Regions from separate parts of the Nonomuraea salmonea genome, predicted to be linked through region 1. Evidence: riboswitches for the same ligand, from Rfam matches in the RefSeq annotation. Region 1 holds a riboswitch; each other region holds the start of a gene.
The links. Region 1 has a riboswitch for cyclic di-AMP ahead of ACFFR3_RS27990 (C40 family peptidase). Riboswitches for the same ligand answer to the same signal wherever they lie in the genome.
Positions count from the first base shown of each region.

Region 1 (4,521 bases):
CGCCGGCTGCGTGGCGATCATGAAGGGCCGCAGGTAGAGGCTGTGCCCCTCGGCGGTGGGCACCCACTCCTTGTCGGTGTTGACGAGCAGGTCCAGCGACTCGACGAACGTCTCCTCGGGCAGCTCGGGCATCGCCATGCGCTGGGCCGAGCGGTTGAAGCGGGTGGCGTTGGCGTACGGGCGGAACATCACGATCGAGCCGTTGGCCTGCCGGTACGCCTTCAGCCCCTCGAACAGCTCCTGGGCGTAGTGGAAGACCGCGGTGGCCGGGTCGAGGACGAGCGGCCCGTACGCCTCGAGGCGCGCGTCGTGCCAGCCCTTACCCTCGGTGAAGTCGATCGAGACCATGTGGTCGGTGAAGACCTGCCCCCACCCCGGGTTCGCCAGTACCTGCTCCCGCTCGGCCGCGGTGCGAGCATGGTCGGAGAGCTGCACGTCGAAGCTGAGCTTCTGAGCGATGGTCATGACGTCGGTCCTTCTCTCTGCGATCTACCGAAACCTACCGGAAGCTGCCCGCTGTCTGCGGTTTCTGCGACGGCCGCGAGAGGCGGCCGCGCCGGGAGGCAGTCCGTACTTCCTATTGTCTCGCTATATGGGATGGCAAGGGGTCAATGGGGGATATAGCCCCCATTTCTCCGTACAGGGACACGAAAAAGCGCCCGGCAGTCCCCTCAGGGCCGCCGGGCGCTCGTGATCGGGCTAGGCGGTCCTAGCCGGATACTCGCGCGGTGATGTCGTCGCCGATCTGCTGCGTGCCGCGCGGGGCGGAGCCCGCGACGCGCGCCGCGATGTCGTCGGCGACGGCCTGCTCCACCCTGGCCGCCTCGGCGCTCAGGCCGAGGTGGTCGAGAAGCATGGCGACGGAGAGGATGGTCGCGGTCGGGTCGGCCTTGCCCTGGCCCGCGATGTCGGGCGCGCTGCCGTGGACCGGCTCGAACATGCTGGGCGCGGCGCCGTCGGGGTTGATGTTGCCGCTGGCGGCCAGGCCGATGCCGCCCGCGATGGCGGCGCCGAGGTCGGTGATGATGTCGCCGAAGAGGTTGTCGGTGACCACCACGTCGAAGCGCTCGGGCTGGGTGACGAAGAACATCGAGGCCGCGTCGATGTGGGAGTAGTCGACGGCGATCTCGGGGTAGTCGGCGGCGACCCGGTTGACGGTGCGCTGCCACAGGTCGCCCGCGAAGGTGAGGACGTTCGTCTTGTGGACGAGCGTGAGCTTCTTGCGCGGGCGCGACTGAGCTTTCTCGAAGGCGTAGCGGACCACGCGCTCGACGCCGTGTGCGGTGTTGAGCGACTCCTGCGTGGCGATCTCGTGCGGGGTGCCGCGCCGCATGGCGCCGCCGGTGCCGGCGTAGAGGCCCTCGGTGCCCTCGCGGACGACGATCATGTCGATCTTCTCGGGCGGGGTGTCGGCCAGCGGGGTGCGCACGCCGGGGAACAGCTTGACCGGGCGCAGGTTGACGTAGTGGTCGAACTCGAACCGCAGCCGCAGCAGCAGGTCGCGCTCCAGGACGCCGGGCGGCACGCTGGGGTCTCCGACGGCGCCGAGCAGGATGGCGTCGTAGCCGCGCAGCTCGTGGAGCACCGAGTCGGGCAACGTCTCGCCGGTGCGGTGATAGCGCGCGGCGCCCAGGTCGTAGTGGGTGGGCTCGATCTTGGTGCCCACGGCATCCAGGACCTTGAGCCCTTCTGCGACGACCTCGGTGCCGATGCCGTCACCGGGGATGACAGCCAGGCGGATGTTACGCGACTCCATGGGCGGTACCTTACCGGCTCGTCTCGACTGACGAACACATCATCTCATTTTCCGGACGTCCGATTTTGCATGTATTGCGACCTTTTGACCGATTCGTTAGAGTCCGTCAGGCCTAATCCACGCAGCAGGTGCGTGGAGCCGGGGACCCACCTCTCCCCCAGGGGCGAATCGGCTTCGCCGTAGGGCTGTCTTCCAGGCCCGAGCCCGTCAGCTAACCCGGCCGGCCGCATGGAAGGACAGACCCCTGTCTCGCATTGCCATCGCCCTGGCGGGTGTCGCCGCCGGGCTCATCGTGTGCCCCCCTCCGGCCTCCGCCGCGCCGACGCCCGCCGGCCCCGGTGAAAGCCGTCACTCCCCCGACACGAACTCCGACCCCGACACGAAATCCGGCCCCGGCACGAAATCCGGCTCCGGTACGAACGCGGCCGGCTCGATCACTCTGACCGGCCCCGAGGTCAAGCGCATCCAGCAGCAGCGCGCGCCCAAGCCGGCCTGGAAGACCGCCCTCAGGTTCGCGATGCACCAGCGCGGCATCCCGTACGTGTGGGGCGGCACGAGCCGCAGCGGGTACGACTGCTCCGGGCTCATGCTCAGGGCGTACCAGAAGGCGGGGATCCACCTGCCGCGCACCGCCGCCGAGCAGTACAACGCGTTCTCCCGGAAAATCAGCTGGAACCATCTCAAGCCCGGTGACCTGGTCTTCTTCAGCGGACTCGGTCACGTGGGCATGATCTCCAAGCCCGGCTACATGGTGCACGCGCCGCACTCGGGCGACGTGGTGAAGGAGGAGAAGCTCTCCGACTGGCGCCGGCAGGCGTTCGTCGGAGCGGTCAGGCCCGACCGCGAGGGCGTCCGTCAGTGGCGCGAGCTGCAGAAACGGCGCGATGACCCCGCCCCGTCGATGCTGACCGCGACCCTCTGACCTTGCACCACCCGGACGAGCGGCCCCGTGCGAACGAGCGCGGGGCCGTTCTGGGCTCACCTGCTTTGGGGGGCTCCGCCGTTGTCACGCCGGTCGAGGGCCATCTGGACGGCCTCGGCCGCCTCGTCCTCTTGGTCCTCGGCACGGTTGTAGGCATACATCTCGTACATGTGGCTCATCTCGCTTCGCGGACGTGTTCCTGAGAAAGGGGGGAAGCCGGACTCCGGTCGCGAGCCCGACCGGGCCTGAATCTCGTGGTCCGGGTCACGGACCGGACGAAGGGACTTGACGGCCGACGCATACGCCGCGCACCGCGGCGGGTCGTCGACCTGCCCTAACAGGCCCCGCCGCGGCAGGTAATGAGTACGAGAACCTGGCGCATCACCGGCTACAGTACCCGAGGACAGTGCTTGGATGTCCTACTATCTCGCATCCTGAGACGCAAAAGGGCCGCCACCCGAAACGGGTGACGGCCCTGCGCAGGTCAGAGGGTCAGTCCTCCAGGTCGACCGAGCGGCCGCTCTCGGCGCCGATCTCGGCGCCGATCTGCTCGACCACCTCGGCCGGGATCGCCGAGTCGACGGTCAGCGCGATGAGCGCCTTGCCGCCCTTGACGTCACGGGCCACCTGCATCGAGGCGATGTTGATGCCGTGCTCGCCGAGCAGCCGGCCGACCACGCCGACGACGCCGGGGCGGTCGGTGTAGGTGTAGAAGCACAGGTGGGCCGTCGGCTCGATCTCCATCTCGAAGCCGTTGACCTCGACGATCTTGGTGATCTGGCGCGGCCCGGACAGCGTGCCCGACACCGAGACCGTGCGGCCGTCGGCCAGCACGCCGCGCACGGTCACCAGGTTGCGCCAGTCGGGGCTCTCGGAGCTGGTGACCAGCTCGACCGCGATGCCGCGGTCCTTGGCCAGCAGCGGCGCGTTGACGTAGGTGACCTGCTCCTCGACCACGTCGGCGAAGACGCCCTTGAGCGCGGCCAGCTCGATCACCCGCACGTCCTGGGCGGCGATCTCGCCGCGCACCTCGACGTCGAGCTTGGTGGCCACCTCGCCGGCCAGCGCGGTGAAGACCCGGCCCAGCTTCTCGGCCAGCGGCAGGCCCGGCTTGACGTCCTCGGCCACGGCGCCGCCCTGGACGTTGACCGCGTCGGGCACGAACTCGCCCGCGAGGGCCAGCTTCACGCTGCGCGCGACCTGGGTGCCGGCCTTCTCCTGGGCCTCGTGGGTGGAGGCGCCGAGGTGGGGCGTGACGACGACCTGGTCGAGCTCGAACAGCGGGCTGTCGGTGCACGGCTCCTTGGCGAAGACGTCCAGGCCGGCTCCCGCGACCCGGCCCTCCTTGATCGCCGCGTAGAGGGCGCCCTCGTCGACGATGCCGCCGCGCGCGACGTTGACGATCCGCACGTTGGGCTTGACCTGGTGCAGCTCGCGGTCGCCGATGAGCCCGACCGTCTCCTTGGACTTGGGCAGGTGGACGGTGATGAAGTCGGCCTGCTTGAGCACCTCGTCGAGGCTGACCAGCCGGACGCCCATCTGCGCGGCGCGGGCCGGCGGCAGGTAGGGGTCGTAGGCGATCAGCTCGACCCCGAACGGCGCCAGCCGCTGGGCCACGAGCTGGCCGATCTTGCCGAGGCCGAGGATGCCGACGACCTTCTCGTCGAGCTCGACACCGGTGTACTTCGAGCGCTTCCACTCACCGTTCTTCAGCGCGGCGTGGGCCTGGGCCGTGTTGCGCGCGCTGGCCAGGATGAGCGCGATGGTCTGCTCGGCGGCGCTGGTGATGTTGGAGGTCGGAGCGTTGACGACCATGACGCCGGCCTTGGTGGCCGCCTCGACG
Region 1 is NZ_JBHMCF010000034.1:52,764-57,284, reverse strand. It holds gene ACFFR3_RS28000 (branched-chain amino acid aminotransferase) at 1-465, opposite strand, end outside; gene ACFFR3_RS27995 (3-isopropylmalate dehydrogenase) at 710-1,756, opposite strand; cyclic di-AMP (ydaO/yuaA leader) riboswitch at 1,856-1,997, shown strand; gene ACFFR3_RS27990 (C40 family peptidase) at 2,049-2,678, shown strand; gene serA (phosphoglycerate dehydrogenase) at 3,171-4,521, opposite strand, start outside.

Region 2 (4,521 bases), on a different contig from region 1:
AGGACATCACCTCATGGCCCGGCATCTTCGGCTCGAACGACCCCCAGGGCCGCCTGTCCGGGCTCGCCGTGGCCGGGCAGCTCTCCCAGGAACGCCTGCAGAAGCTCGCCGCCTTCGACCGGGAGAACCGGGGGCTGAAGATCGAGCGGGACAAGGCGCAGAAGGCGCTCAAGGCCGCCGACAAGGAACGCGACGCCGTACAGAAGGAACGCTCGGAGATCCTCAAGCTGGTCGCGCAGCAGAAGAAGCTGCTGAAGAAGCTGGGGGCGTACAACCCGGGCAACCCCAACAGCACCGGCATCAAGTACACCGGGCCGGCGTCGGGGAGCGCGGCCTCGGTGCTGCGGTTCGCGTACGCGCAGGTCGGCAAGCCGTACGTGTTCGGCGGCACCGGGCCCGGCGGGTACGACTGCTCGGGGCTCACGCAGGCGGCCTGGCGGGCCGCCGGGGTCTCGCTGCCCCGGACGACGTGGCAGCAGTGGGCCTGGGGCCAGAGCCGGCGGGTCTCCCTGGACGCGCTGCAGCCCGGCGACCTCATCTTCTCCGAGGGCCTGGGACACGTCAGCATTTATGCGGGCAACGGGCAGATCGTCCACGCGCCGCAGACCGGCGACGTCGTCAAGGTCGTCAAACTCTCCGCCTACGGCCGCAACCTCGTCGGCGCCATCCGCCCGTAGCCGGCCATCCGGCTCCTGGCCCCCGGCCCCCGGCATCCAGCTTCCGGCTCCGGGCGATCCGGCCGCCGGGGCTTACTGCGTGACAGCGGGGGTTCCGGCCTGGCGTCGGCTCCTGGCGCTCGCCGTTCCGCACGCCCCTCATCGCGGTCGCGTTCAGCATCAGCACTCTGCGCAAGCGGTGGCCGCTCGGCTGTGATCCATGTCGCAGCTCATCTACGAAGATCGATAGTTGCCAAGGTCCTTGATCGGCGTGCTTCGACGGGCGTGACCTCCTGATCGGTCACTACTAGGGCGAGTCGTACAAAGGGTGGATTTTTCGGGGTGAGCGTCCCTCGCGTCCGGCCGGCCAGCGGGGGCGAGAAGGGTGTTCGCGTTTGTGACTGCTGTGACTCATGTGACTGCTGGGACCTGACAAAAGCCCGGGAAAGCAAGTGTGAGTGAGGTCACATTTTGGTCACAAGACCTGGGGTTCCAGCAGGGGTTTCAAGTCTGACAAATCCCGCTATCCGATCTTTACAGGGCCATTCACGCTTTGCAGATTCTTGACCCTTCGGCGTAGCTTCTGGCGTCGTCGCGGTGAACAAGCCATGTCGCCGCGAACCGGCATCGGTCCCTCCCGATGTGAGACAGACAAAAATCCGCCGGTCGGCCCTGATATCCCCATCGCACTTCTGATCGGGGTGCCGACCTGCCGAATCCGTGCAGCCAGGAGGCACGGAGCCGGGGACCCAGCGATCCCACGTTCCCCAAGGGATCAGGGGTGAATCGGCGCGCCCATCGCGCCGTAGGGCGACTTCCACGCCCGAATCCGTCAGCTAACCCGGTAGGCGTTCGTGGAAGACACAAGGAGAAATCCTGTCTAACTCCCTGCAGAACCCCCGCCTGTCCCGCCTTGCCCTGAGTGGTGTCGCACTCACGATGACCGTGACGGCCGGAGGTATGGTCCTCCATGCTCCGGCAGCTCAGGCGGCGACGACCCGCGAGACCAGTGCGGCGGCCGGCACGACGGTGAAGGCGGCGACCACCGCCCGCACCACGGCGTCGGCGAAGGCCCGTAAGAAGGCCGCCAAAGCCGCCCGGCAGAAGGCGAGGGCCGGCAAGGCCGTCGCCGTGGCCAAGAAGCAGATCGGTGACCCGTACCGTTACGGGGGCACAGGACCTGGTTCGTTTGACTGCTCAGGCCTCGTCCAGTTCGCCTGGAAGAAGGCCGGCGTCAAACTCCCGCGCGTGACGAACAGCCAGTTCGCCCGCACGAGGAAGAAGGTCTCCTGGCGCCATCTCAAGCCAGGTGACCTGATGTTCTTCAACGGGCTCGGCCATGTGGGCATGTACGTCGGCAAGGGCAAGATGATCCATTCACCGCGGACAGGTGAACGGGTACGCATCGACAAGCTGAGCGGATGGCGAAGGTCGTCCTTCGTCGGCGCCGTCCGTCCCGGCGTGTGAAGAAGCCCCGTCCGGATCCTCCCCGATCCGGACGGGGCTCTCGCGTTCCCGAGCTTCGACTCGTGGGGTGCGTACGGGGGCTCTCGCGTTCCCGACCCTTGACCCGCAAGGCAGCGCATACGATCGGGCACTGTGTCCGAGCAGGTGAGCCGACGAGCCGCGGTGACCGGGCTGGTGCTCCTCGCCGTCTCGGCCGCCGCTCCGCTGCCTGACGCGCCCGTCCTGCCTGCGCAGGCGCGCGACCTGTGGCCGGGGCTCCACGTCGTACGCCGCGGCCGGTGGTCCACGGTCGTGGGCCACGACGCCGCGGGGCTCGACGAGCTGGCGCGCAGGGCCGATACGGCGGGCCGGAGGGTGTCGGCGGTGCTCGCCCGCTCCGTACGCCCCCTGATCGTCGTCCCGGCCGGCGCCCGTGAGGCCGCGCGCCTGGCCCGGGTGGGCGGGGTGGACGGGCTCGCGGCGGTGGCCGACGGCGCGCGGGTGATCGTCGTCCCCGAGGCGTTCGCCACCCTCAACCCCGTCGGCAGGGACGTCGTCCTCGCCCACGAGCTCACCCACGTCGTCGCCGGCACCGACAATCTGCCCGTCTGGCTGTACGAGGGTTTCGCCGACTACGTCGCCTACCGCGACGCCGGACTGCCCGTGGCGACGGCCGCCGCCGAGCTGGCCGCCGAGGTGCGCGCCGGGCGCCTCCCGACCGTTCTGCCCGGACCTGCGGCTTTCGCGGCGGACGGGGGTGACCCGGCCGGGCTCGCGCGGGCGTACCAGGAGGCGTGGCTGGCGTGTCGCTTCCTCGCTGACCGGTTCGGTGAGGGGACCCTGGTGAGGCTCTACCGTGCGGCCCGCGTGGACGGGGCCGATCGGGCGCTCGCCGCGCTCGGGCTCTCCGTCGCGACGCTGACCGCGCGGTGGCGCGCGTACGTGCGGGATCAGCTCGTATGAAGGGGAGGCAGATGAGCGAACGACAAGACCCGGACGACCGGGAGACGAACCACGCCCCGGAGGAGGAGACCCGAGAAGCGGAGGGCGCCCTGACAGCGGTGGGCGCCCCGAGCTCACCGGCCACGGAACCAGCCGCGAGCGATCCGGCGAACAGCGGGCCGAACGAGGGCAAGGCCCGCAGCGGCGGGCCGGACGGCGCGGGCGCCGGGGGCGGCGGTGAGGAGCGCGGACAGGACCGGGGCGGCGGGCCGGATGGCGCGGGCGCTGCGGGCGCCGGGGGCGGGGGGAAGGGTGCGGGGATGGACGAGCGGGGGGTGACCACGCCGGCGCTGCGCCGTCAGGCGGGCGTGGCGCTGGCGCTGCTGGGCATCGTGATCCTCGCCGTGGCCGCGTTCACCACGCCGTGGCACGTCCTGACGGGCGGCCCGCCCGACCCGGCGCGCGACTTCACCGCCGCCCAGATCGCCAGGGGAGAGGCGTTCGACGCGGCGACGAGCCTGCCGAGCTATCTCTCGCTCGCGCTCACCCTCATCTTCGCCGGCCTGCTGGTGGCGACCCCGTTCGGGGCGAAGGTGCTGGGCGTGCTGAAGGGCCCGTGGTGGCTGCGGGTGATCATCGGCACCGTGGTGATCACCGCGATCGTCGAGGCGCTCAGGTGGCCGCTCGGCATGTGGTTCGAGACGATCTTGCGCGAGTACGGCCTGTCCACCCAGGACTGGGCCGGCTGGACGGCGGACCGGCTGAAGAACCTGGGCGTGGAGACGGTCCTGCTCAGCCTCATGCTGCTGGTCCTGGTAGCGCTGGCCCGCCACGTGCGGCGCTGGTGGATCCCGGCGGCGCTGGGGGCGTTCGCGTTCACGGTGGCGGCCTCGTTCGTCTACCCGGTGGTGTTCGAGCCGCTGTTCAACGAGTTCACCCCCATGCAGCAGGGCGCGCTGCGGACGAACCTGCTCGACCTGGCCGCGCGCGACGGCGTGCCGGTGGAGGACGTGCTGGTGGCCGACGCCTCACGCAGGACGACGGCGCTCAACGCGTACGTGTCGGGCTTCGGCGCGACCCGCCGCATCGTCGTCTACGACACGCTGCTGCGGGCCCCGCAGCGCGAGGTGGAGCTGGTCGTGGCGCACGAGCTGGGCCACGCCAAGTACGACGACGTCCTGCACGGCACGCTCATCGGCGCGCTCGGCTCGGCGTTCGGCGCGATCCTGCTCTACCTGGTGTTCGACCCGCTGCGGCGGCGGACGAAGGTCACCTCGATCACCGATCCGCGGGCGGTCGGCGCGCTGCTGGGGCTGATGACGATCGGCGGGTTCCTGCTGGGCCCGGCCCAGAACCTGATCAGCCGGCACATCGAGGCCAGGGCCGACGTGCACGCGCTGGACCTGACGCGGGATCCGGCCACGTTCATCGCCATGCAAAAACGCCTGGCAACAACCAACATTTCCGACTTGACGCC
Region 2 is NZ_JBHMCF010000011.1:1,063,700-1,068,220, reverse strand. It holds gene ACFFR3_RS15310 (C40 family peptidase) at 1-677, shown strand, start outside; cyclic di-AMP (ydaO/yuaA leader) riboswitch at 1,357-1,522, shown strand; gene ACFFR3_RS15305 (C40 family peptidase) at 1,617-2,123, shown strand; gene ACFFR3_RS15300 (gluzincin family metallopeptidase) at 2,256-3,065, shown strand; gene ACFFR3_RS15295 (M48 family metallopeptidase) at 3,077-4,521, shown strand, end outside.
Region 2: it holds a riboswitch for cyclic di-AMP, as region 1 does, so the genes downstream of both, ACFFR3_RS15305 (C40 family peptidase) here and ACFFR3_RS27990 (C40 family peptidase) in region 1, are expected to answer to the same signal.

Region 3 (4,521 bases), on a different contig from region 1:
CGGCCAGCCGCCGCAGCGACCGCGCCGACAGCACCGGCGGCACCGGCGGCACGGCCCGCTCCCCCACGGCGGCGGCGATCTGCTCGGGCGAGGGCGCGATCGGCGTGCGCACCACGACCAGGTCGGTCACGCAGCCGGGAGGCAGGTCGTCGAGCAGGCAGGCCGCCCATTTCAGATACGAGTCGGAGTCGGCGACGGCCAGCACTCTCACCCGGGAACTCCTGTCAAATGCGAGCGCAGGGCGGGCGCCGCCCTGCTGGTCCACCAGTCATCGGGTACATCCACGGGCTCGACGGCGACGCCGCGCGGGCCGAGCAGCACGCGCAGCGACGTGATCGCGGTCGAGGGCAGGCTGAGCACGCGCTGGCCCGCGTCGAGGCCGCGCAGCGTCAGCTCGGCCGGCACGCCGCCGTCGTGGACGGTGATGCCGGGACGCTCCCGGATCAGCGCGACGTCCACGGGGTCCTCGCGGCGGTGCGGGTAGTAGGCGAGCGGCTCGCGCGCGGCCAGGTCGGTCAGCCAGCGCAGGTAGTGGTCGCGGCGGACGAGGCCGTTGCGGACGAGCGAGGTGCCGAGCACGACCGTACGCTCGGCGGGGCCCTCGGAGCTGGGCGGCTGCGCGCGCAGCCAGGCGAAGTCGTGGCGGACGAGCTGCACGCCGGCTTCCCGTACGGCTTCGGCGAGCCGGTCGTCCACGGGCAGGGCGGTGAAGACCGACACCTCGCTCAGCCGCAGCCGCAGCGCGGCGGCCAGGCCGAGCACGGCACGCAGCCGTCCCCCCTCGGCGCGGGCCCGCAGCAGCGGCCGGTACGGCCCGGCGGCCAGCAGTTCGAGCAGCCGCAGCGTGGCCAGCCCGTCGTCCACCACGACGACGCGTCCCGGCCTGGACAGCAGCCAGCGCAGCTGCACCCGTCCCGAGAAGGCGTCGCCCACCGCCAGCGCGCGGCGCGGCATGCGCTCACGCGGCTCGGCCAGCTCCAGCCCGCCGGGCAGCGCCATCGAGCGCAGCTCGCGCCGGGTGGCCTTGAGCGGGCGCAGGCCGGCGCGCGGCACGACGGCCGTGGCCGGGCCGAGGAGCCCGGCGTGGTGGGCCTCGACGGCGCACAGCATCTGGAGCGGTGACTCCACCCAGGCCGACGCCTGTTCGACCACTCCTGCCCTCCCGGGTGATGGGCCGTTCACGACCGCTTCAAGCTAGCCCGCCCGGCTTAAGCCGCCAGGAACGCGGCGTGAACAATGGAGGGTATGAACTCGCTCATGCTCAACACGGACGGCGTGCAGATCCCGCAGCTCGGTTATGGCGTCTGGCAGGTACCTGCCGAGGAGGCCGAGCAGGCGGTCACGACCGCGTTCAAGGCCGGCTACCGGCACATCGACACGGCCGCCGCCTACGGCAACGAGGAGGGCGTGGGCCGCGCGGTGCGCAACAGCGGGCTGCCGAGGGAGAAGGTGTTCGTCACGACCAAGCTGGCCAACGGCGAGCACGCCCGCGCCGAGGCCGCCTTCGACGAGTCGCTGGCCCGGCTCGGCCTCGACTACGTCGACCTCTATCTCATCCACTGGCCGATGCCGGGGCAGGACAAGTACCTGCAGGCGTGGAGGGCCATGGAGAAGATCTACCGGGACGGCCGGGCCAAGGCCATCGGCGTCTCGAACTTCACCGTCGAGACGCTCACCAGGCTCATGGACGAGGCCGACATCGTCCCCGCCATCAACCAGATCGAGCTCCACCCCTACTTCCAGCAGCGGCAGATGCGCGAGTTCCACGAGGCCAACGGCATCCTCACCGAGGCGTGGAGCCCGCTGGGGCAGGGCAGGGGGCTGCTCGACGACCCGGCGCTGCGGGTGCTGGCCGACAAGCACTGCAAGACGCCGGCGCAGATCGTGCTGCGCTGGCACCTGCAGCTCGGGAACGTGGTGATCCCGAAGTCGGTGACGCCGGCGCGGATCGCCGAGAACATCGACGTCTTCGACTTCATCCTGGACGCCGAGGACCTGGCGGCCATCGGGGCGCTCAGCCGGGGGCAGCGGCTCGGGCCCGACCCGGACTCGTTCGAGTGACGGATGTGACAAAACGACATTCCTGATATTTCCGGCACCACCGACATAAGCCCATATTTGCCTTCCGTATACGATCGCCGGCGTGCGAGATTTCACTTGGGGAATAGCCGCCACCGGCGGCATCGCCCGTACCGTGGGTGCGGCGATCGTGGCGGAGCCCGGCATGCGGGTGGCCGCCGTGGGAAGCAGGAACCTGGCCAGGGCGCAGACCCTGGCGTCGGATTTGGGCGCCGAGTCGGCGTACGGGTCCTATGAGGAGCTGTGCGCCGACCCGGCGGTGGACGCGATCTACGTCGCCACCCCGCACGCCCAGCACCTGCAGGTCGCCGCCGCCGCCATCGCGGCGGGCAAGGCGGTGCTGTGCGAGAAGCCGCTGGCCGCGACCGTGGACGACGCGGAGAAGATGGTGCGGCTGGCCCGTGAGGCCGGGGTCTTCCTGATGGAGGCCATGTGGATGCGGTTCAACCCGCTCATCAGGCGCATCAAGGAGGATCCCCGCTTCGGGGAGATCCGGTCGGTCCAGGCGAGCTTCGGCTTCGCCCATCCGTACGACCCGGCGCACCGCCTGTGGGCTCCGGAGCTGGGCGGCGGCGCGCTGCTCGACCTCGGGATCTACCCGTTCGGGCTGGCCCAGCTCATCCTGGGCATGCCCACCGGCCTGCACGTCACCGGCTCCCTGGCCCCGAACGGCGTTGACGCGGAGGCGGCCGGCGTCTTGCGTTACCCCGGCGGGCGGCACGCTCTCGTGGCCACCTCATTGCTCGGGAATTACCCGAACGGGGCCAGTGTTGTAGGTACCCAGATGCGGGCGGACATCCAGGCACCGTTCTGGGCACCGCAGCGGATCGTCCTCTCCGGGCCGGCGATGGAGCCGGAAGAGCACGTGCTCGACCCGGCCGACAACGGTTACGCCGGAGAGCTCCGCGAAGTCCGCGCCGCCACGGCCGAAGGCAGGACCGAATCCTCGATCATGCCGCTTGACGAATCCCTTGCCATGATGGGGCTTCTGGCCGAGGCGCGCAGTCAGCTCGGCTGACTTTACTTTTATGGATTTGTAATCCTCTTGCCTCATGTATTACCTTATGGGGCATCTTGAGGCATACGTCCGGTTTGTCCGGCTATGTCAGACCATCGCACGACACATCACAGGATCGTCCTGTGACCGCTGAATCCGCCACGCGCGGAACCGGGGACCCATGTCCTTTGGGGTGAATCGGCACTTCGGTGCCGTAGGGCAGCTTCCACGCCCGAACCCGTCAGCTAACCCGGTAAGCGGCATGGAAGCAAGGAGTAACCCCCTCGATGGCCAAGCATCGTCTTACCGCTGTCTCGAAGAGCACCATCGCCCGCGCCGTCCTCGGCGCCGGCGTCCTGGCCTCGGCCTTCGGCGTCCCCGCCGCGGCCCACGCCGACACCTCCACCGCCGTCGCCGCGGCCACCGCCGCGAAGCACCCGGCCACCGCGCTCGCCGCCCACAAGGCGAGCGAGCGTGACGAAACCAAGATCACCGCCACCGCCGACCAGGTCCTGGCCGTCGCCAGGGCGCAGGTGGGCGTCTCCGAGAACGCCAGCGGCGGCGGGACCAAGTTCCAGCAGTGGTACGCCAACTCCCAGCGTGCCGCCGAAACCGTCGCCCGTGACGGCGGCAGCCGCGCCGCCTACCTGAACGCCGCCTGGTGCTCGATGTTCGTCTCCTGGGTCGGCGAGCAGACCGGCGCCCGCCCGCAGGTCGGCTGGGACGCCTGGACCGTCGCCCACGCCAAGTGGTTCGCCGCCAACCAGCGCTTCGGCCACGAGGCCAAGCCGGGTGCCGTGGTGTTCTTCTCCTGGAAGGGCGGCAAGTCCCTGAGCGACATCCAGCACGTGGGCTTCGTCGTCAAGGACAACCACGACGGCACCATCTCCACCATCGAAGGCAACACCGGCAACGGCAAGGTCGAAGAGCGGGTCCGGCCGAAGTCGCAGGTCGTCGGCTACGGCTACCCCGAGTACGCCGGCTGACCTTCCCTCACGTCCCTCTTCCTGACAGCGGAACGCGCGCCCCTTCCCGGGGGCGCGCGTTCGTCATGTCAGGAGATCGGCGTACGGCCCCGGGATCTGGCTGAGCCGGTCGTGGGTGCCGCACTGCACGATCCGGCCTTCGCCGAGGACGACGATCAGGTCCGCCATCCGCACGGTGGGGAAGCGGTGCGTGATCAGCAACGTGACGGCTCCCGGATGGCCCTTGGCCGCCTCGGCGTAGCGCGCGAAGACCGCGCTCTCGGCCGGTGCGTCCAGCGCGGCGGTCGGCTCGTCCAGCACCAGCAGCAACGGCTCCGTCCGCATCGACCCGCGAGCCAGGGCCAGCCGCTGCCACTGCCCGCCGGAGAGCCGTACACCGTGCTCGAACGTCTCCCCCAGCTCGGTCTCCAGTCCCTGAGGCAGCCCGGCGACCACCTGGCCGGCGTCGGCTCGTTCCAG
Region 3 is NZ_JBHMCF010000011.1:563,891-568,411, forward strand. It holds gene ACFFR3_RS12950 (DUF6716 putative glycosyltransferase) at 1-211, opposite strand, end outside; gene ACFFR3_RS12955 (hypothetical protein) at 208-1,152, opposite strand; gene ACFFR3_RS12960 (aldo/keto reductase) at 1,246-2,061, shown strand; gene ACFFR3_RS12965 (Gfo/Idh/MocA family protein) at 2,144-3,097, shown strand; cyclic di-AMP (ydaO/yuaA leader) riboswitch at 3,215-3,351, shown strand; gene ACFFR3_RS12970 (CHAP domain-containing protein) at 3,364-4,062, shown strand; gene ACFFR3_RS12975 (ATP-binding cassette domain-containing protein) at 4,126-4,521, opposite strand, start outside.
Region 3: it holds a riboswitch for cyclic di-AMP, as region 1 does, so the genes downstream of both, ACFFR3_RS12970 (CHAP domain-containing protein) here and ACFFR3_RS27990 (C40 family peptidase) in region 1, are expected to answer to the same signal.